Regions from separate parts of the Enterobacter cloacae complex sp. 385G4 genome, predicted to be linked through region 2. Evidence: predicted binding sites of a transcription regulator. Region 2 holds the regulator's gene; the other holds the start of a gene.
What was found. The regulator LexA, encoded in region 2, represses DNA repair genes until DNA is damaged. The targets are predictions, from matches to a motif close to TNCTGTATGTACATACAGNA.
Positions count from the first base shown of each region.

Region 1: the regulator LexA is predicted to act here: its motif matches at 2,394-2,413, upstream of umuD (translesion error-prone DNA polymerase V autoproteolytic subunit).

Region 1 covers NZ_JBXWDD010000001.1:356,807-368,284, reverse strand. Annotated here, with positions in the region: gene AC2FAJ_RS01950 (NAD(P)H-dependent flavin oxidoreductase) at 1-610, shown strand, start outside; gene umuC (translesion error-prone DNA polymerase V subunit UmuC) at 694-1,956, opposite strand; gene umuD (translesion error-prone DNA polymerase V autoproteolytic subunit) at 1,940-2,374, opposite strand; gene AC2FAJ_RS01935 (hypothetical protein) at 2,684-2,884, shown strand; gene AC2FAJ_RS01930 (aldo/keto reductase family oxidoreductase) at 2,931-3,797, opposite strand; gene tcp (methyl-accepting chemotaxis citrate transducer) at 3,941-5,602, shown strand; gene smrA (DNA endonuclease SmrA) at 5,630-6,193, opposite strand; gene AC2FAJ_RS01915 (LysR family transcriptional regulator) at 6,549-7,460, opposite strand; gene AC2FAJ_RS01910 (M20 family metallo-hydrolase) at 7,636-8,946, shown strand; gene AC2FAJ_RS01905 (M20 family metallopeptidase) at 8,946-10,391, shown strand; gene abgT (p-aminobenzoyl-glutamate transporter) at 10,433-11,478, shown strand, end outside.
Region 2 covers NZ_JBXWDD010000009.1:61,263-72,740, forward strand. Annotated here, with positions in the region: gene dusA (tRNA dihydrouridine(20/20a) synthase DusA) at 1-851, opposite strand, end outside; gene AC2FAJ_RS19405 (conjugal transfer protein TraF) at 934-2,193, opposite strand; gene AC2FAJ_RS19410 (cupin domain-containing protein) at 2,419-2,907, opposite strand; gene zur (zinc uptake transcriptional repressor Zur) at 3,023-3,535, shown strand; gene AC2FAJ_RS19420 (CsbD family protein) at 3,583-3,792, opposite strand; partial or broken gene AC2FAJ_RS19425 (hypothetical protein) at 3,842-3,916, opposite strand; gene dinF (MATE family efflux transporter DinF) at 3,913-5,250, opposite strand; gene lexA (transcriptional repressor LexA) at 5,314-5,922, opposite strand; gene AC2FAJ_RS19440 (diacylglycerol kinase) at 6,031-6,399, opposite strand; gene plsB (glycerol-3-phosphate 1-O-acyltransferase PlsB) at 6,554-8,974, shown strand; gene gntU (gluconate transporter) at 9,081-10,421, opposite strand; gene gntK (gluconokinase) at 10,425-10,952, opposite strand; gene gntR (gluconate operon transcriptional repressor GntR) at 11,079-11,478, opposite strand, start outside.

The DNA.
Region 1 (11,478 bases), on a different contig from region 2:
CGAGCTAAAAGAGGCGGGTATCGCCATTATCTACCGCGACATCAATCCCACCCCGGAAAACACACGCCTCGCGGAAGACCTGGGCGCAGACATTATCGTCGCCACCGGTTTTGACGAGGGCGGAACGTTACCCGCCACGGTGCTTGGCACCTTTTCCATCGTGCCGCTGATTGCCGATGCCGTGAAGCACATCCCGGTGATGGCCGCGGGCGGCATTACCGACCGTCGCACCGCCAGAGCGGCGCATGCATTGGGTGCGGAAGGCGTGTTTGCCGGTTCGGTGTTTATCAGTACCGAAGAAAGCCGCGTGCCGCAGGGGGTCAAAGAGAAAATTGTTGCCGCCAACGGCCTGGACCTGCTGCTTTTTCGCACCGTCCCCCACTACTATCGTTCTCTCCCCGGCAAGCTGGCGGAAAAACTGGCGGCGATGGATAAAGCTGGCGCAAGCAATGAAGCGCTGGGCAAGGCGATGGGAGGATTGCGGGGCCTGCGCCTGGGCATGCTGGAAAATAACACCGATGAAGGTTATATCGCGCTCGGCACGGGGATTGGGAATATCCGCAGCGTGAGAAGCGTGGCTGAGGTTGTCGATGCGTTAACTGTTGAGTAAACCCTTAACTCTGATGCTATGGACGCTGCACAGGAGCGGCGTCCGTAAACCGTCTTCGGCTCTTTGTCACACATAGCCGCCTTTCATCTCGCCACCGGTAAATCCGCGTACCGCGTCGTATAGGCCGGTGACAGCATCTCGCGCTTCATCGCCCAGGCTTTCTCAATCCCCTGCCCGGCAAACCATATTTTCCCTTTGCCGGAATGATTTAAGCTATCGATGGTTTCCATCAGCGCCGCGCTGTTGGCGCTCGGGCGGTTATCGTCAAACAAATTCAGCTGGGCAACGCCGCTGCTGAAAAAGTCTGCCAGCATCACCCCCGCTTTCATATAGCGATATCCGTCAAGCCAGATACGCCCCAGCGCCTCAGTGGCGGCACGGATGATATCGCGCGAATCATTGGTGGGCGTCATCAGGGTGACGCAAGCCTGATTGCCGTAATAAATTTCGTTGTCCGCGTGTGGGCTGGTGCGCACAAACACGCTGATAAAGCGGCAATACTGATGCTCGCCACGCAGTTTTTCCGCAGCACGTTCTGCATAGGCGCAAATGGCCTGATGCATCTCCTCGTACTGCGTAATACGGTGTCCAAACGAACGACTACAGATAATTTGCTGCTTCGTGGGAGTAAACTCCTCCAGATCGAGGCAGGGCTCACCTCGAAGCTCGCGCGCCGTACGCTCCATTACCACGTTAAAATGTTTGCGGATGACCCAGGATGACGCTTCCGCCAGCTCCAGCGCCGTGGTTATCCCCATCGTGTTAAGCTTTTTCGTGATGCGTCGTCCTACGCCCCACACCTCCTCCACCGGAACCTTTGCCAGCAGCTTACGCTGTCGTCCACGATCCGAGAGATCGACCACGCCACCGGTGGCTGACCACCGCTTCGCCGCATAGTTGGCCAGCTTCGCCAGCGTTTTAGTCGGCGCAATCCCGACGCCCACACTTAAGCCTGTGTTTTTAAAGACCTGCGTACGCATCTGATGACCAAATGCTTCCAGCGAGATGCAGTTGCTGACACCCGAAACGTTCACAAATGCTTCATCGATGGAGTAGATCTCAATGGCCGGCGCGAGATCGGTCAGCGTCTGCATCACCCGGCTGCTGAGATCGGCATACAGCGCATAGTTGGAGCTAAAGACGTAAACCCGCGACGGATACCCCTTCTCTTTGAATTTAAAATAGGGCTCCCCCATTTTTATGCCGAACTGCTTTGCCTCCCGCGACAGCGAAATAATACAGCCGTCGTTATTGGACACCACCACGATGGGCTTACCCACCAGATCGGGGCGAAACACCCTCTCGCAGGAGGCATAGAAGCTATTCACATCAACCAGCGCGAACATGTTTATGCGTTTTGAGCGTATGAGTGACGACACCGAAGATTTGCAGCTCCTCTTCGGACTGAAAGGCGATCGGCTGATAGCGGGCATTACGCGGCAGCAACCGCAGAACCGGGCGGGTCTGTAGCTCTTTCACCGTAAATTCGCCGCCGACCGACGCCACAACAATGTCCCCGTGCTCGGCATTTAACGAGCGGTCTACCACCAGCAGATCGCCGTCGCTAATCCCTGCGCCGATCATGGAGTCCCCGCTCACTTTGATAAAGTAGGTCGCACTGGGGTGCCTGACCGCCAGCCGGTTAAGATCGAGACGATCCTCCACATAATCCTGCGCAGGGCTTGGAAAGCCACAGGCAACACGCTCAAGATATAAAGGTAATTCAATAAGTTGCTTTGGATGATAAGAAAAGAGAGTGTCCATAAATGCCTTTCCCGCCAGATACTGTATATAAACACAGTATTACGGATTACGGCACAGGATCAAGGTCATTTCCGACAAAGACCGCAAACGCGTTGAAGTTTGAGCGGAATTAATTTAGCAACCTCTCCTGCTGGCGATCGCAGACGGGCCAACCAAAAGTCATAAAAAAGTCACTAACCAACACTTTAAAATCACTTCATGTGAAAAAAGATCATTAAATCACTATAGAAACACTATTAATTGACTTAAACATCAGAATAACGCATATTTTAGGGCACGAATTATCAAGATTTTTGGAGAACGTTTTCTATGCCAGCCCGTGACTATCCCGACAAGCGAGTTGCCCGCGGTTCAGCAAAGGAGGCCGATCTCAGGATGTTGAGCGCCCGCATTGAGCCTGACCTGATGGAATACATCAGAATCACCGCCTTTGAGACGCGAAAAAGCAAGCAGGAAATTGTGGCAGAAGCGTTAGCGCTTCACAGACAAAAAAGTCAATGCGGAGTCTGAGCAGGCAAAGCCTGGAAGTGTCCTTCCGGCTTTGCCCATGCTGTGATTAACCCATCAACGCATTCAGTTTTTCAAGTGCTTCAGGCGGCAATTGCACCTCTCCCGCCGCGAGGTTTTGCCGCAGATGCGCCACGGATGACGTGCCGGGGATCAGCAGAATGTTCGGCGACCGTTGCAGTAGCCATGCCAGCGCAACCTGCATCGCCGTTGCGCCCAGGGAATCCGCGACGGCCTGCAGGCCGGTGGACTGCAGTGGCGTGAAGCCTCCCAACGGGAAGAACGGCACATACGCAATCCCCTGCCGCGCCAGTAAATCTACCAGCGCATCGTCGCCGCGGTTCACAATGTTGTACATGTTCTGCACGCAGACGACCTGCACCATCTTCCGCGCTTCCGCCACCTGCGTGGCCGTGACGTTGCTCAGGCCAATGTGGCGTACCAGCCCCTGCTGCTGTAATTCTGCGAGGGTGGAAAGCGGTTCAGCAATCGATCCTTCTGCCGGGCCGTGTGCGCTAAACATGATCCGCAGGTTCACCACGTCCAGCACATCCAGCTTCAGGTTGCGCAGGTTGTCATGCACCGCCTGGGTCAGCTCCTGCGCGGAAAAGGCCGGCAGCCAGGCCCCTTTGTCATCGCGACGGGCACCGATCTTGGTGACGAGGGTGAGATCGTCCCGGTAAGGATGAAGCGCCTCGCGGATCAGCTGGTTCGTCACATGCGGGCCGTAAAAATCGCTGGTATCGATATGATTCACACCCGCCGCCACGGCTTCGCGCAGCACGTCCAGCGCGGCCTGTTTATCCTTCGGCGGGCCAAATACGCCCGGCCCGGCAAGCTGCATTGCCCCGTAGCCCAGTCGTTTCACCGTTCGCGTTCCGAGCGCGTACGTCCCGCTTTTATCAATGCTGCTCATGTTAACCTTCCTCATAAAATGATCCGGATTTACAACAGGTTCCTGACCGAAGCCCTAAGTTAAGCGCGAGTTAAATTAAAGTTTAAATTCTATACGACGATAGTATGGGTGTACCTCTGCATCTTTTCTAACGGACGACCGCTATGCTGAAAAATCTGCACGTGATTACCGGAATTATCTTTGCCCTCACCATATTCTGTCTGCTGCAAGTTGTCACGGGAGGGTTGTTCTACTCTGCCGTCAGCAACGATCGCCATAACTTCCAGAACTCCGGCGTGCTGAATGCCCAGCAGGAAAGCCTGAGCGACAGCGTGAACACGCTGGTGAAAACGCGCGTTACCGTCACCCGCGTGGCAATCCGCTACCTGAAGAACCAGCGCGACCCGGCATCCCTTGCCGCGATCAACAAACTGCTCGGCACCGCAGGCGACTCGCTGGCTAAAGCTGAAGCCTATAACAAAGAATGGCAGAAAATGCCGCAGGTTAACGGCCAGAATGCGGCGTTAACCGACGAGATGCAGAAGTCATGGAATCAGATGCACGAGGTGATGCGTTTGTCGATTGAGTATCTGCGTGCCGACAACTACCAGGCCTATGGCGATCTGGACGCTCAGCAGGCCCAGGACGACATGGAAGCGGTCTATAACCGCTGGCGCGCCGAGAACAACACGCTGCTGAAGGCGGCAACCGAAGAGAACCAAAGCAGCTTCACGCAGATGCAGTGGACGCTGGCAGCCATTTTCCTGGCCGTTATCGCCGTGCTGGTGGTGATCTGGCAGGGTTTACAGCACCTGCTGTTAAAACCGCTCAACGCCATCATGAACCATATTCGCGCCATTGCGGGAGGCGATCTGACGCAGGATATCACCCTCTCTGGCCGCAATGAGATGGGTCAACTGGCGGCTGGCCTGCACGAGATGCAGCAGTCGCTGGTGACGACCGTCAGCGCCGTACGCGGCAGCACCGACTCCATCTACACCGGCGCGGGTGAAATTGCCGCAGGGAGCAATGATCTCTCCGCCCGCACCGAAGAGCAGGCCTCCTCGCTCGAAGAGACAGCCGCCAGCATGGAAGAGCTGACCGCAACGGTTAAACAGAACTCCGATAACGCCCGTCAGGCGACGCTGCTGGCGAAGAATGCCTCTGAAACAGCGGCTCGCGGCGGCCACGTCGTGGATAACGTGGTGCGCACCATGAACGAAATTGCCGACAGTTCGCAGCAAATCGCTCATATTACCGGCGTGATTGACAGCATTGCGTTCCAGACCAACATTCTGGCGCTTAACGCCGCGGTGGAAGCCGCGCGCGCAGGCGAGCAAGGCCGCGGGTTTGCGGTTGTCGCCGGTGAAGTTCGTACGCTGGCCAGCCGCAGCGCGCAGGCGGCGAAAGAGATCAAAGGGCTTATTGAGAACTCAGTCAGCCGGGTGAACACCGGTTCTGAGCAGGTCAGCGAAGCGGGCGCGACTATGAAGGAGATTGTCGCCGCCGTCACCCGCGTCACCGATATCATGGGCGAGATTTCGTCCGCATCGGATGAGCAGAGCCGCGGAATTGAGCAGGTGAGCCTGGCCGTGTCGCAGATGGACAGCGTGACGCAGCAAAACGCCGCGCTGGTGCAGCAGTCCGCCACGGCGGCAGCGGCGCTGGAAGATCAGTCCGAACAGCTGCGTCAGGCCGTGGCCGCGTTTCGTCTGAACGGTAAAGCAAACGCCACCGCCCCACGCCCGGCCAACGTTAAAACGCCGCAGCTGCTGCGTCCGGCAACGGCTAACGCCACCCCCGACAGTAACTGGGAAACCTTCTAAGCCTCAGGCGGGCGAAGATATCGCCCGCTAACGGCTGCGCTTGGCGTGCCGTTCCCAGTTCTCCTGCTTCGCGTCGTCGGATTTTCGCAGGGAAACATAGCAAGCCCCGCTGCCGCCATGATGCGGCAGCGCCACGCAGAACGCCTGCACTTCCTCGAACTCGGTTAACCAGCGTGCCAGATAGCTACGCACCACATTAGGATGCGAATTTTGCTCGCGCCCTTTCCCGTGGATGATGATGAGGTTACGTAATCCGTCACGACTGGCCTGGCGAATAAAGGAATACAGCATCTGGCGGCAGCGTTCAGCGGGCTGACGCAACAGATTTAAGCTGGCCTGTCGGGAGTATTTACCCGAACGCAGCTTATCAATAACGCCCTGCTGGACGCCTTCGCGCTGGAACGCCAGCGGCTCGTCAAGCGGCAATAGCTCAAGGAAACCCAGGGTCAGAAAGTTGTCGAGCTGTTCGGTATCGATGTCCTGGCGAGCCCGGGTATTACGGCTTTGCTGCCAGTGGATATCGGTGCAGCGTTTCAGGGGCTGGACATCCTCCATGGCGTCAAGAAAAAGGGATTTGTCGTCAGGGTTCATGGAAATCCTCCGGCTACATCTGGGCTTGTACTATACCTGCGCCAGACAGGTGTCTCAATAACCCTTAGAAGATGAGGCACGAGATAAATATTAACCCGATGAATATATATAGTCATTATAAAATGTACTTAAACCTGACTTAACTAAAACCCCAGCAACGGTAAAATAGGTGATTTGCGTTAAATTTTTGTAAAATCAGTCATTCACCTTCCTTTCATTTTTCGGGAAAGGTGTTATAACTAAATTTACCTGCCTCATGGATATAATACCCAGGACTTGCGAAAGGACGCACTGCTGTGTGTACTATAGGGTCTGTCTGATGTCGGGCAGACTCTGTTTTTTTATTATGCGACATTCATCCTGAAACTATTTTCCTCGCCTCCCTTCTGAATTGCGTAATTAATGATTCGGCAAGCGGAGTTTGACGAGAATCCCGGCGCTGAATTAAATAATATGCGGCTTTTGGAAGCGACTCGGCAACCGGCAGAATGACCAGACGGTGCGCCAGCAGCGGGTCACAGCCTAACTCCTGCGGAAGGATACTTAAAAAATCACTTTGCGCAACAAGGCTAATGCAGGAAGAAAAGGTTTCGCACACTACGCCAATCCGCGGTATTTGCGAGCGGTGGCTAAATAGATCTTCTAATTGCTTATAATAACTTCCCCGCGGCGTTGGCATTGTCCAGTTATAATGCAGCAGATCGTTAATGGATGTTGCCCCTGTCGCCGGATGCCCTTCCCGGCAAAATACCGCAAATGGTTTTTCGAAGAGTTTTTCAAACGTAAACTCATGGTCGTAAGGCCCCTGATAATAGGTGTTAATGGTGAAGTCCAGTTCGCCCTGGCGTAATTCATTGATCATCGACACCAGCTGCCCTTCCATAATTCGCACTTTAACCTGCGGGTGCTGGGCGTGAAAACGGGTGATGACGGCGGGCATCAGGCTGCGTGACACGCTGGCCCCCATCCCGATATTGATCTGCCCGGCCAGATCCCCCTGCCGCTGGCGAATGTCATCCTGCGCCGCACGCAGCTCTTCCAGAATCAGCCTGGCGCGCTGGTAAAACCCTTCCCCGCACTCGGTCAGCGCAACGCCTTTACTCCGGCGAACAAAAAGCTGCGCCGCCATGCCCTCCTCCAGCTCTTTGATGGATTTGGTCAGCGCCGGCTGCGAGAGATTCAGCGTCCGGCTGGCACCGCGAATGCTGCCCTGACGCGCCACTTCAACAAACGCCCGGATTTGATGAAATTTAATCTGAAATGACATAGCCCAACCGATTACCGTTGTTTATCAGAGTAAAGAAATTGTCATCTACTTTAATGGAAAGGGATGTGCGAGGGTAATTCCTGAACGGTTAAAACTGTGAAAAAACGGTTAGTGATAAGTAAAAACTATCACAGCGTGAAGCAGTTCACATTTTTTAATGATGACAGGAACAGATATGGACACACTGGCGCAGTACATCCAGACATTAGCCCCCCAGCTGATCGCATGGCGTCGCGATTTTCACCATTTTGCGGAATCCGGCTGGGTAGAGTTCCGTACCGCCGCAAAGGTCGCGGAAATCCTTGACTCCCTGGGCTACGAACTGGCGATGGGTCGCGACGTGATCGATGCCGAAAGCCGTATGGGGCTGCCCGATGACGCTACCCTTTCGCGAGAGTTTGCCCGTGCGCGGTCACAGGGCGCGCCTGAGAAATGGCTGGCACCGTTTGAAGGCGGATTTACCGGCATTGTGGCGACCCTGAATACCGGACGACCGGGCCCGACGCTGGCGTTTCGCGTCGACATGGATGCCCTTGATTTAAGCGAAGCGCTCGACGACAGTCATCGCCCGTTCCGCGACGGTTTTGCCTCCTGCAACGCGGGAATGATGCACGCCTGCGCGCACGACGGCCACACCACCATTGGCCTGGGGCTGGCAAAGGTGCTTAAGCAGAACGAAGCGCGGCTCAACGGTACCGTCAAGCTGATCTTCCAGCCTGCCGAGGAAGGCACCCGCGGCGCGCACGCCATGGTCGCCGCCGGGGCGCTGGACGGCGTGGACTATTTTACCGCCATCCATATTGGTACCGGCGTCCCCGCCGGAACGGCGATCTGCGGCAGCGATAACTTTATGGCAACCACCAAGTTCGACGTGAACTTTACCGGCGTTGCCGCACACGCGGGCGGCAAACCGGAGGATGGACGTAACGCCCTGCTTGCCGCCGCGCAGGCCGCCCTCGCCCTGCACAGCATCGCCCCGCACAGCGAAGGCGCTTCCCGCGTCAACGTCGGCGTGATGCAGGCGGGTAGCGGCCGCAACGTGGTGCCCGCAAATGCACTGATTAAGGTTGAAACCCGCGGCGAAAGCGAAGCAATAAACCAGTATGTCTTTGAACGCGCGCAGGCTGTCATTACCGGCGCGGCCGCGCTCTATGGCGTGAGCGCGGAGATGCGCCTGATGGGGGCCGCCACCTCCAGCGCACCGACGCCGGCCTGGGTTGATTACCTGCGTGAACAGGCGAGCCAGGTATCGGGAATTGTGCACGCAATCGATAAGGTGAAAGCGCCAGCAGGCTCTGAAGACGCCACGCTGATGATGGCCCGCGTGCAGCAGAACGGCGGCATGGCGTCGTATATGGTGTTCGGCACGGATTTGAGCGCCGGACATCACAACGAAAAATTCGACTTCGATGAGCAGGTCATGGCTGTCGCCATTGAAACGCTGGCGCGAACTGCGCTCAATTTCCCGTGGACGCGAGGTGTGTAATGCAGGAGAACTACGCTTTTATTGCCGATGCCATCGACACGCGATGTCAGACGCTAACCGATATTGCCGACGCGATTTGGGATCATCCCGAAACGCGCTTTGAAGAGTTCTGGTCCTCCAGACGGCTCGCTGACGAGCTGGAAGCCGAGGGCTTTACGCTGACCCGCGAGGCAGGCGGTATCCCAAACGCGTTTATCGCCAGCTTCGGCAGCGGAAAACCGGTTATCGCTCTGCTGGGCGAGTACGACGCACTGGCCGGGCTAAGCCAGCAGGCGCACTGCGCGACGGCGCAATCCGCCAAGCCGGGGGAAAACGGCCACGGCTGCGGGCATAACCTGCTGGGCACCGCAGCGCTTGCGGGCGCGGTGGCGGTAAAAAGCTGGCTGGAGCAGCACGGCGGCAGCGGAACGGTGCGTTTTTACGGCTGTCCCGGTGAGGAAGGCGGCTCCGGGAAAACCTTTATGGTACGTGAAGGTCTGTTTGATGACGTTGATGCCGCTGTCACCTGGCACCCGGAGGCCTTTGCCGGGATGTTTAACGTCGGCACGCTCGCCAACATTCAGGCGGCCTGGCGTTTTCACGGCGTGGCGGCGCATGCGGCCAACTCGCCCCATTTAGGGCGCAGCGCACTGGACGCCGTGACGCTGATGACCACCGGCACCAACTTCCTTAACGAGCACATCATAGAGAAAGCGCGCGTCCATTACGCCATCACCGACACCGGCGGGATTTCGCCCAACGTGGTGCAGGCGCAGGCTGAAGTGCTGTACCTGATCCGCGCCCCGGAGATGGCCGACGCGCAGCAGATCTACGAACGCATCGAAAAAATCGCCCAGGGCGCGGCGATGATGACCGAAACCACCGTGGAATGCCGCTTTGATAAGGCCTGCTCCAGTTACCTGCCGAACCGCACGCTTGAGGCGGCGATGTATCGCGCCCTGCAGCACTACGGCACGCCGGAGTGGACCGATGAAGAGCGCGACTTTGCCCGCGAAATCCGCGCCACGCTGACGCCAAACGATCTGCAGAACAGCCTGAAAAACATTGCCGCCACGGGGGGAGAAGCAGGCAAAGCCTTTGCCCGCCGCCATCAGGAGACGCTGCTGGTGGATGAAGTCGCGCCCTATGCCATCACCGATAACGTGCTGGCGGGTTCAACGGACGTGGGTGACGTCAGCTGGAAAATGCCGGTCGCCCAGTGCTTCAGCCCTTGCTTTACCGTCGGCACGCCGCTGCACACCTGGCAACTGGTGGCGCAGGGACGAACCTCCATCGCCCATAAAGGCATGCTGCTGGCCGGGAAAGTGATGGGCGCAACCGCGCTCAATCTGCTGCAGGATGCAGACCTGCTGAAAACATGCCGTGAAGAGTTCGAACAACAAATAGAAGAAAAACCGTACGCGTGTCCGATCCCACCGGGCGTGACACCGTCACCTTTAAAATAAAAAAACACAACACAACAACACAACACTCCCGAGGAACGCCCATGAGTATGTCATCCATACCTTCGCATTCCCCATCCGGTAAGCTCTATGGCTGGGTTGAAAGGATCGGCAATAAAGTGCCGCACCCTTTCCTGCTGTTTATCTATCTGATTGTGATTTTGATGGTTGCCACCGCCGTGCTCTCGGCCTTTGACGTCAGCGTGCGCAGCCCGGCAGACGGCAGCCTGGTGGCGGTGAAAAACCTGCTCAGCGTTGACGGGCTGCACTGGTTTTTACCGAACGTCATCAAAAACTTCAGCGGTTTCGCTCCGCTGGGGGCCATTCTGGCGCTGGTGCTGGGCGCCGGGCTGGCTGAACGCGTGGGCTTGTTACCCGCACTGATGGTAAAAATGGCGTCCCACGTCAGCGCGCGCTACGCCAGCTACATGGTGCTGTTTATCGCCTTCTTCAGCCACATTTCATCCGATGCCGCGCTGGTGATTATGCCGCCGATGGGGGCGCTGATCTTCCTCGCCGTCGGGCGCCATCCCGTGGCGGGTCTGCTGTCGGCCATTGCGGGCGTGGGCTGCGGGTTTACCGCCAACCTGCTGATCGTCACCACCGACGTGCTGCTCTCGGGCATCAGCACGGAGGCGGCGAAAACCATTGATGCGGCCATGCACGTCAGCGTGATCGACAACTGGTACTTTATGGCCAGCTCGGTGATTGTCCTGACGATTGTCGGCGGGCTGATTACCGATAAGATCGTCGAACCGCGTCTGGGCAAATGGGAAGGCCGTAGCGATGAAAAGCTGGAGACGCTAAGCAAAGAGCAGCGCTTCGGCCTGCGCGTGGCCGGGCTGGTCTCGCTGGCGTTTATCGCGCTGGTGGCGCTGATGGTGGTGCCGGAAAACGGCATACTGCGCGATCCGGTTAAGCATACGGTCCTGCCGTCGCCGTTTATTCAGGGCATCGTGCCGCTGATTATTCTCTTCTTCTTTGTCGTTTCGCTCGCCTACGGTATCGCTACCGGCAAAATCCGCCGTCAGGGCGATCTGCCGCAGCTGATGATCGAGCCGATGAAAGAGATGGCGGGCTTTATCGTGAT
Region 2 (11,478 bases):
TGGCCAAGATAGGTGCCATTGCTCAACTCGCGCTCAATGTAAGGGTACATGGCACGCACGACGGCAACAGGATCGGTGTCTGCGCCTGCAACGCCAAAGATTTCGCGGTCGACGGTCGCCAGAATGCCCGGATTTTGATACGCCTCGCGCCCGACCATCACGCCATCCATATGCTCAAGGTGCGCTTTCGCCTCTTCCAGCGACGTAATACCGCCGTTGATTGACATCGTCAGGTGCGGGAAATCACGTTTCAGCTGGTACACGCGCGGGTAGTCCAGCGGCGGGATCTCACGGTTCTCTTTCGGGCTAAGGCCTGAAAGCCAGGCTTTGCGGGCGTGGATGATAAACATCTCACACTCGCCTTTCCCTGACACCGTATTGATGAAATCACACAGGAATTCGTAGCTGTCCTGGTCGTCGATGCCGATACGGGTTTTGACCGTCACCGGAATGGAGACCACATCGCGCATCGCTTTGATGCAGTCCGCCACCAGCTGTGCGTTGCCCATCAGACAGGCGCCGAACATGCCGTTTTGCACGCGGTCGGAAGGGCAGCCAACGTTCAGGTTGATCTCGTCGTAGCCGCGTTCTTCCGCCAGCTTTGCACACTGGGCCAGCGCGACCGGATCGCTGCCCCCCAACTGCAGCGCAACCGGATGCTCTTCTTCACTGTATGCCATGTAGTCGCCCTTACCGTGAATAATTGCGCCCGTGGTCACCATTTCGGTGTACAGCAGCGTATGGCGGGAGAGCTGGCGCAGGAAATAGCGGCAGTGTCTGTCCGTCCAGTCGAGCATCGGCGCAATAGAGAAACGGTGTGCAGGAAAAGCGGTCTGGTGTTCTGACGACATGGCGAAGTTTTAAGCATCTGGTGGAAAAGGGGCGCTACTATAGCACAAAGAAAAGCCGGAGGCGCAGCGCCTCCGGTGTACTTTAGAACGTCATGCTCAGCTGAGCCCCTGCGCCCCAGGTTTCGTCCTCGCCATACAGGCCCATCAGGTCAACATGAACGGTATTGAACGGCGCGAAACCGACACCGCCGGTAAAGACGTTGCTGTCGTTCCCTTTCATATCCGCACGATAACCGGCACGCACCGCCAGCCAGCTCAGCGGAGTCACTTCAGCACCGACCCCAACATACTGCGACGTATCTTCGCTCTTAAAGCCTTTGGTTTCGGTCAGATCGCCATCGGCGGTCAGGGTCACTAGATCGTTGTGCCAGGCAGCGCCCGCGGTCACCAGAGGACGGATCTGGTAGGTGTCTTTATAGCTCACCACTTCCCCCGTACGCCCGTTGCGGATGCGGATATCTTTGGTGTCGATATCGCGCGACATCAGGTTTTGCCCGCTCACGCCGACCGTCCAGTTTTCGCCAAAATCAGCGGCAATACCGGCATCGACGTTAAAGCCGGTATCGTCTGTACGGTAGCGGCTATCGTTCCACTTATTACTGTCGTAATCGTAGATCGAGGTGGTGTAGTTATAGATCCAGCTTTTTTGCAGTTTTGGCGTCACGCCCACGGAAACCGGAACGCCGCCAAGGTCAAACTGGCGGGCAACGGCAATACCGTAGTCGGAGATAATCGCCGCCCGACCGGACGCCGTTGAGTTGAGGTTTTTAGTGATCTGGTCCGTGCCGTTCAGCGCAGCGTCCAGGGCAACGCCGGCAGCCACCAGATTGCTTCTTTGAATACCGCGCAGATAATCAATATCCTGCTGGTCGATAGACGAACTTACCCGGCCATGGGCGTACCCTTTCGCCATAAAGGCCACGGAAAGCACATCGTTAGGGATACTCACGGCAAGGCCTGCTCCTGCCGTCGCGCGAGCGGTTTTGCCCTTGAGATAGTCCAGCTCATCGGCCAGATCTTTGGCCGCGCCCTGGAACTGGTTGATGGAGCCTAAAGGATTAGTAATAACCTCGATTGGCGTAAGGTTATCAACCACATCCTTATAGTGATTGATTTTGTCGTTGATGGTATCAATCTCATCCTGAAGATTGTCCTCATCCGTTACCTGCACCCCAACGGACGGCAAAATAACCGTCACGTCATCGTCCGGTTTTGCCTTTGCCAGCAGCGCGGGGTTAATTAACGCCCCGCTACCATAATTGCCCGAAGCAACGCCGGTGCCCCCCATCGCGTCGCTACGTGATTCTGTCCAGGTATTGGCTGCTCCCGCCTGATTTGCCATAAACAAGGAGACAGCGATGCTAACCACCGAAAATTTAAAATGTTTTTTCACAGTATGCCCGTCTTATAGTCTGTTATGAAATAACCCCTGTCTGTTATCCCCCAAACAGGCGCGAACTATTGCTGTGAATAAAGATAAAAAGACCCGCTAATTCATTCCCTAAGTAAAACTTCCTTACGGCCTGTTGTAATTTGTGACGGCCCTCAATATTTATAGAAGAGGAAATTATTTTTTCCCAGGTTTTCCATCGTGCGGCCCAAAAAACTGTGGCGGATGGTCTACCCAGCGATCTTCCCGCGTGGCGGCATAAACTGGATTGAGCGGATAGTAGATGCGGTTGTGCTTCTTGTTGGCCTCCCCCACCACCAGTAGCCGAACCTCTTCCTCTGTGTTGTTGATAAAGGTGTGGCACACCCCCGTTCCGGCGGGAAAGCCCACGCTGTCTCCGGGTTCGAGTTTCCACAAATAACCATTAATCCAGGCTTCAGGATAGCCCTCAAGCACGTAGATAAACTCTTCTTCGTCACTTTCCGCATGGGGATAGGACGTCCGACGCCCCGGCGGTAAACGTTCATGATGAATGCCTATACGCCTGAGGCCCAGGCTGCGCGCCAGCGGCGATCCAATGGAAAAAAGCTCGTTACTGTCGGGGTAGGTGGCGTCATCTGGCCCTTCTACGTCGCGCCAGTGCTTGATACAGTCTGGTTTTTTCATGGTTACATTCCCGGTTTGCGATGCGTCAGGTATAGCACAGCCTGGCGGATATCGGTGTTTTTGCCAGAACATGATAAAGTGAGGGTTTTATTTCCCAGAACATCCGAGGTGCTAAATGGATAAGTCCACAAAAGAGCTGTTAGCGCAGGCCGAAAAGCTGTGCGCGCAACGCAATGTGCGCCTGACCCCGCAGCGCCTTGAAGTCTTGCGCCTGATGAGCCTGCAACAGGGGGCGATCAGCGCCTACGATCTGCTCGACCTGCTTCGCGAAAGCGAGCCGCAGGCTAAACCGCCCACGGTGTATCGCGCGCTGGATTTCCTGCTGGAACAAGGGTTTGTGCATAAAGTCGAATCCACAAACAGCTATGTCCTGTGCCATCTTTTCGATCAGCCAACGCATACATCGGCCATGTTTATCTGCGATCGTTGCGGCGTAGTGAAAGAAGAGGGAGCGGAAGGCGTAGAGGACATTATGCACACGCTGGCGGCAAAAATGGGTTTTGCCCTGCGTCATAACGTGATTGAAGCGCACGGGCTGTGTTCTGCATGCGTTGAGGTGGAAGCCTGTCGGCATCAGGATGCGTGTCAGCACGACCACACTATTCTGGTGAAGAAAAAGCCGCGTTAAGGACAAAAAAAAGGCGGCTTAGAGCCGCCTGTGTGGGTCATTCAGCGCTACCAGCGGTAGTCGTTACGGGTTTCCCAGTCTTTGACTTCGTTTTCCGCCTGATCTTTCGCGTAGCCGTAACGTTCCTGAATTTTACCGACAAGCTGATCGCGCTTGCCTTCAATGACGGTCATATCGTCATCAGTCAGCTTACCCCACTGTTCTTTCGCTTTACCTTTGAACTGCTTCCAGTTGCCGCCGATTTCGTCTTTATTCATCATCGTGTCCTCTTAGTTAAGCGTCGGGTCGTAACGTCCGTTACGTTCTTTTCTGCTGGACGTGATAATAATTGTAGTTGAGGATTCGGCAGTTGATTTCATATTCGGAATCTTTAACCGTCACGATATATCGTGACGGGAAGGAAGCCAGGTATTATTTTGCCAGTGGCGATGCCAGATAAAGGCAAGCGAGAGGCCGCGCAGGGAGAGAAAGACCGCAAGCGCCAGCCACAAACCGTGATTACCCAGCCACGGAAGCGTCAGCAGCGTCAAACCAAACCCCGCCGCCGCAACCGCCATACTGTTGCGCATTTCCGCTCCGCGCGTCGCACCGATAAACATGCCGTCCAGCAGATAACACCACACTCCCCCCACCGGCAAGATCACCTGCCAGACGATGTAGTGGTCCGCCAGTTCGCGTAAAGCCGGGATCGAAGTGAGTAATGCAATAATGTGACGGCCAAAACAGGCATAAATCAGTGCAAACGTCAGCGCGACCAGTCCCGCTTGTCGACAGGCTGCCCGCCAGACATCCCTAAGCTGGCCACTTTCCCGCGCGCCGTACGCCTGCCCGGAATGCGCCTCAACGGCGTAGGCGAAGCCGTCCAGCGCGTAGGCGGTAAACGTCAGCAATGTCATCAGGACCGCATTCACCGCGACGATCTCAGGCCCAAGACGGGCACCAAAAACCGTCAATGCGCCAAAACAGAGTTGTAGCAGAAGCGAGCGCAGCATGATGTCACGGTTGAGCGCCAGCAGTTTACGGATATTGCCGCGCCATGCGGTTTTCAGCATTACGAGGGATATCCCGCGCAGGGCCAGCACGCGCCAGACCATCCACAGCCCAATGAGTAAGGTTCCGTATTCGGCAATCGCCGTCGCCAGTGCCGCCCCGCGCACGTCCATATGCAGGCCCATCACCAGCCAGAGATCGAGCACAATGTTGAGAAGGTTTCCCACGACCAGCAAAATCACTGGCGCACGGGCGTATTGCACACCCAGTAACCACCCCAGCAGAACCAGGTTTGCCAGCGAAGCGGGCGCGCTGAGCCAGCGGATTTCCAGGAAGCGACGCGCCTGCTCCAGTACCGCCTCGCTGCCACCAACGACATGGAGCGCAAGGTCTATCAGGGGCGTGCGCAGTAAAACAATGAGCGCCCCCGCGCCAAGCGCCAGGATCAGCGGCTGCACCAGCGCACGCGCCAGACGTAACGGATCTTTCGCACCATACGCCTGTGCCGTGAGCCCGGTAGTACTCATACGCAAAAAGAGCAGCAGCATAAACAGGAAGCTGGTTGCCGTCGCGCCAATCGCCACGCCGCCAAGATAAACAGGGGAATCGAGATGACCAATAACGGCCGTATCGACCAGACCCAGCAAGGGCACGGTGATATTGGAGAAAATCATCGGCAGGGCAAGACGCCACAATGCCTTATCAGATGCCGTCAGCAGTGACATGAGAGATACCGGGAAGGGTAAATGAAGCAGGCTACAGCGGAAGCGTAGCCTGTCAGGAAGAGATTACAGCCATTCGCCGTTACGAATCACGCCAACAGCCAGACCTTCAATAGAGAAGCTCTGTTCGCGGAGGTCGACCACAATCGGGGTGAACTCGTTGTTTTCGGGCAACAGCTGAACGGTGTTACCCTGTTTTTTCAGGCGCTTAACGGTCACTTCGTCATCAATGCGCGCAACCACCACCTGGCCGTTTCGCACATCCTGCGTTTTGTGAACGGCCAGAAGGTCGCCATCAAGAATGCCGATGTCTTTCATCGACATCCCGCTAACGCGCAGCAGAAAATCAGCGCTCGGCTTGAACATACCAGGATCGACCTGGTAGTGACCTTCAATATGCTGTTGTGCCAGCAGCGGTTCACCTGCGGCAACGCGGCCTATCAGCGGAATGCCCGTCTCTTCTTCCACCAGCAGGCGGATACCACGCGACGCGCCTGACACAATCTCAATCACACCCTTACGCGCCAGCGCTTTCAGGTGTTCCTCGGCAGCATTCGGAGAACGGAAACCCAGACGCTGCGCGATTTCCGCACGCGTGGGTGGCATACCCGTCTGGCCGATATGATCCCGAATGAGATCAAACACCTCTTGCTGCCTGGTCGTTAATGCTTTCATTCCGCCCCCTGGGTGTATATACAGTTATGCTGTGAGTATATACAGTCAAAGGCGATTTTGGAACCAAAAACTGCACAAAAAACCAGGGACTTAATTATTCCTCGAGCATCATCGGAAATGTGACCAAAGCAGCGTGACCCAGGTAATGGCTGCGGTGATAATCGCCAGCAGGACAGCGGCGGAGCCCATATCTTTCGCGCGGCCAGAGAGCTCGTGAAAATCAGAGCCGATTCGATCGACCACGGCCTCAATAGCGCTATTGAGAATTTCCACTATCATCACCAGAAGTACGGAACCGATGAGAAGCACGCGGGTAATGGCATCTACATCAAGGAAACAGGCGATGATAACCGCGACGATAGCGGCGACACCTTCCTGGCGAAAAGCAGCTTCATTGACCCACGCGGCACGGAAACCTTTCCATGAATAGCCGGCGGCTTTGATGATACGCGTCAACCCAGTGGTATTATTGGCCATTAAAAGAACCTTTTTTAAAAAAGAGCGTCAGTAACAGGAGCTGCAGCGCGTTTCGCTGCCGCCTGAAGTATGACGGGTAACAACAGAAATTTTGCGCGCTTTCTGTTATCCTTGCGCCGCAATTGCATTATTAACCAGAGGCTTTACATCGTTTATGTCCGGCTGGCCACGAATTTACTACAAATTACTTAATTTACCATTAAGCATACTGGTAAAAAGCAAGTCTATCCCAGCAGAACCCGCGCTGGAACTGGGGCTCGATACGTCGCGCCCTATTATGTACGTTTTGCCTTATAACTCTAAGGCAGACCTGCTAACGCTCCGTGCCCAGTGTCTGGCGCATGATTTACCCGATCCGCTTGAACCACTGGAAGTTGACGGCACTTTGCTGCCGCGCTACGTGTTCATTCACGGCGGGCCGCGCGTGTTTACCTATTACACACCGAAAGAAGAGTCCATCAAGCTGTTCCACGACTATCTCGACCTGCACCGCAGCAATCCTGACCTGGATGTGCAGATGGTGCCGGTATCGGTGATGTTTGGTCGCCGTCCGGGCCGCGAAAAAGGCGAAGAGAACCCGCCGCTGCGCATGCTTAACGGCATTCAGAAGTTCTTCGCGGTCTCCTGGCTGGGACGCGACAGCTTTGTGCGCTTCTCCCCTTCCGTCTCCCTTCGCCGAATGGCGGACGAGCACGGCACTGACAAGATCATCGCGCAAAAACTGGCGCGCGTGGCGCGTATGCACTTCGCCCGTCAGCGCCTGGCGGCCGTAGGGCCACGTCTTCCGGCGCGTCAGGACCTGTTCAACAAGCTGCTGGCCTCCAAAGCGATCGCCCGCGCCGTTGAAGACGAAGCGCGCAGCAAGAAAATTTCCCATGAGAAAGCCCAGCAGAATGCCATTGCGCTGATGGAAGAGATTGCCGCGAACTTCTCCTACGAGATGATTCGCCTGTCCGATCGTATTCTCGGCTTTACCTGGAACCGCCTGTATCAGGGCATCAACGTGCATAACGCTGAGCGTGTACGTCAGCTGGCGCACGATGGTCATGAGATTGTCTATGTCCCCTGCCACCGCAGCCACATGGACTACCTGCTTCTCTCCTACGTGCTCTATCACCAGGGACTGGTACCGCCGCACATTGCCGCCGGTATTAACCTGAACTTCTGGCCAGCAGGCCCGATTTTCCGCCGCCTGGGTGCGTTCTTTATTCGTCGTACCTTCAAGGGCAACAAGCTCTACTCCACCGTGTTCCGCGAGTATCTCGGCGAGCTGTTCAGCCGCGGCTACTCCGTAGAGTACTTCGTGGAGGGCGGGCGCTCCCGTACCGGTCGTCTGCTCGATCCGAAGACCGGCACGCTGTCGATGACCATTCAGGCGATGCTGCGCGGCGGTACGCGTCCAATCACGCTTGTGCCAATTTACATTGGCTATGAGCACGTGATGGAAGTGGGCACGTACGCCAAAGAACTGCGCGGCGCGACCAAAGAGAAAGAGAGCCTGCCGCAGATGCTGCGCGGCCTGAGCAAGTTACGCAACCTGGGTCAGGGCTACGTAAACTTTGGCGAGCCGATGCCGCTGATGACGTATCTGAACCATCATGTTCCGGATTGGCGCGAGTCTATCGATCCTATCGAAGCGGTGCGTCCGGCCTGGCTGACGCCAACGGTGAACGGTATCGCGTCCGAGCTGATGGTGCGCATTAACAACGCCGGTGCGGCCAATGCGATGAACCTGTGCTGTACGGCGCTGCTTGCTTCACGTCAGCGTTCCCTGACCCGTGAACAGCTCACGGAGCAGCTGGACTGCTATCTGGACATGATGCGCAACGTGCCGTACTCGGTTGATTCGACAGCCCCTTCTGCTACCGCCAGCGAGCTTATCGATCACGCGCTGCAGATGAATAAGTTCGAAGTCGAGAAAGATACGATCGGCGATATCATCATTCTGCCGCGCGAGCAGGCCGTACTGATGACGTACTACCGCAACAACATCGCTCATATGCTAATGCTGCCGTCGCTCATGGCGGCCATTATCACCCAGCATCGCCGTATTTCACGTCAGGAGCTGTTGCGCCACGTTGAGACGCTCTACCCGATGCTTAAAGCGGAGCTATTCCTGCGCTGGAGCAAGGAAGAGCTGGCCGTTGAGCTGGATAAACTGACGGAAGAGCTGCGCCGTCAGGGGCTGATCACCGTTGCGAACGACGAGCTGCACATCAATCCGTCACGCTCCCGTACCCTGCAACTGCTGGCGGCCGGTGCGCGCGAAACGCTGCAGCGCTACGCCATTACGTTCTGGCTGCTGAGCGCGAACCCGTCCATCAACCGCGGCACGCTGGAGAAAGAGAGCCGGACGCTGGCGCAGCGCCTGTCCGTTCTGCACGGCATTAACGCCCCGGAATTCTTCGACAAAGCGGTCTTCAGCTCGCTGGTGCTGACGCTGCGTGACGAAGGCTTCATCAGCGATACGGGCGATGCCGAGCCGGAAGAGACGCTGAAGGTTTACCAGATGCTGGCTGAACTGATTACCTCGGATGTGCGCTTGACGATTGAGAGCGCCACGCAGGGCGAGTAACACAATGCCGGGTTATGGCCCGGCCTGATGCCCTGGATAATAAAAAAGGCCCGGTAAGCGCTAACGCTACCGGGCCTTAGTTTTGAGCCTTGTTAAATCACCGCATTCAGCTCAGCAGCGTAAAGGCAATCATCCCGACAATGGCCCCGGTGGTGCCGAGGATGGTTTCCATCAGCGTCCAGGTTTTCAGGGTTTGCGCTTCGGTGGCGCCAGTAAACTTGCCGAACAGCCAGAAGCCAGCGTCGTTAACGTGAGAGACCACAATTGACCCGCCCGCGATGCAGATAGACAGCGCGGCCATCTGGGCACCGGAGTAGTTGAGCTGTTCAATCACCGGCATCACCAGACCCACGGCGGTTAAGCACGCCACGGTGGCGGAACCCTGAATGATACGCACCGCCGCAGCCAGCACGAAGCAGGTTACCGCAATCGGCAGGCCCATTCCGGTCAGTGCTTCACCCAGAGCCGGGCCCACGCCGGAATCCACCAGCACCTGTTTGAACACGCCGCCGGCACCGATCACCAGCAGGATAATACCCGCAGGCTGCAGCGCGGCACCACAGATCTCCATCACGCGGTCTTTCGGCATACCCTGGCGCATCGCCAGGCCGTAAATCGCCACCAGACACGCCACCAGAATCGCCGTAAACGGGTGACCGATGAACTCAAACCATTCGTACGCGGTAGAACCGACCGGCACAAAGCGCGCGGCAATGGTTTTCAGACCCACCAGCACCAGCGGGAGCAGGATCAAAGAAAGGCTAAAGCCGAATGACGGCATTTTGCCTTCGCCCAGGTGCGGCTCGGAGATGTCGTCCGGGATGTGCAACTCGACGTAGCGGCTGATGAAATTGCCCCACAGCGGCCCGGCGATAATCATCCCCGGGATGGCCGCACACAGGCCAATCAGGATCATCCAGCCAAAATCGGCGTGCATCTGGGAGGCCAGCAGCATCGGCGCCGGCCCTGGCAGCAGAAACGCCGCAGCCGCCGCCACGCCCGCAAACAGCGGAATGACCAGCTTCACGAGGTTAGTGCCGGTATGGCGCGCCATGGAGAAGGCGACGCTGATGAGCAGCACCACCGCCACTTCGAAGAACAGCGGCAGTGCGCAAATCAGACCGGCCAGGCCAATCGCGTAGTGCGCGCGGCTGTGCCCGAAGGATTTGAGCATTTTGACGGCAATCTGGTCGACCGCGCCCGTCTCATGCAGAATCTTGCCAAACATCGCGCCCAGCGCGACCACAATCGCCAGGAAGCCCAGCGTGCCTCCCATCCCTTTTTCCATCGTCGCGGCGATCTTGTCGAGCGGCATACCGGAAAAGAGACCTGCACCAATAGAAACCACCATCAAAGCAACGAAGGCGTGCATACGCGCCTTCATCACTAAAAACAGCAGCAGCAATACCGAACCCACTGCTGTCAAAACTAGCGTTAATGTACTCAAAACTTACTGCCTTTTGTTAATGACCTCGATGGTGCTGGCTACAACACCTTCCAGCGGCTGATCGATATCAACCACTAAGACGTCTTTTTCATCTTCACCCGGCTCCTGAAGCGCTTCGAACTGCGTCACCAGCATCTGGGTTTTAAAGAAGTGGCCTTTACGCGCTTTCAGACGGCTTTCAATCACCCCGAAATCGCCTTTCAGGTAGATGAACGAGAGGTTCGGATTGCCGTCGCGCAGCAGGTCGCGGTAGTTTTTTTTCAGCGCGGAGCAGACGATCAGGGAAACTTTGTTGGTGCGCTGCATCGCGAACGCGGCGTCATTCAGCGCCTGCAACCACGGTTTGCGGTCGTCATCGTTCAGCGGTTCGCCGGAGGCCATTTTCATGATGTTGCTGCGCGGATGGAGGAAGTCACCATCAAGAAACGCAGCCTGAAGTTGATGCGCCACTTCGCTCGCCACGGCAGATTTACCGCTACCGGACACGCCCATCAGGACGTAAACGTGGTGATCGTGATTAGTCGTGCTCAAAGGGTGTCCCTCAGTCAATTGTTACGGGTAACAGTTATCGGTAACATTGTCCTGCCGGGGCAAAAGAGAAGCAATATCCAAACGTGCGCGAAGTGAATAAGTGTGAGCTACTTCAAATTTGTCAGTTCAAATAGATCCACCCGGTGACAAGGTGAAACCTAAATCTAACATTTTAGGGGTAACCGTCTCTCCACGAATGCGCGCCAGCAGGCGTTCTGCGCCAATGCGGCCCATGCGTTCACGCGGTGTCAGAACGCTCGCCAGACGCGGCTCCATCACCTGACCAATATCGTGGCCGTGGAAGCCGGCAATCGCCATATCCTCAGGGATCTTCAACCCCAGACGCTGGCATTCGAACGCTGCACCGACCGCAAGGTCATCGTTGGTACAGAAAATACCGTCCAGTTGCGGATACTCGCGTCGTGCCTGACGCATCAGCTCAATACCCGAGGTGTAAGATGAGGACTGCTCAACCATCACGCTGTACGGGGTTAAATTTGCGTCGAGCATCGCCTGCTCGTATCCC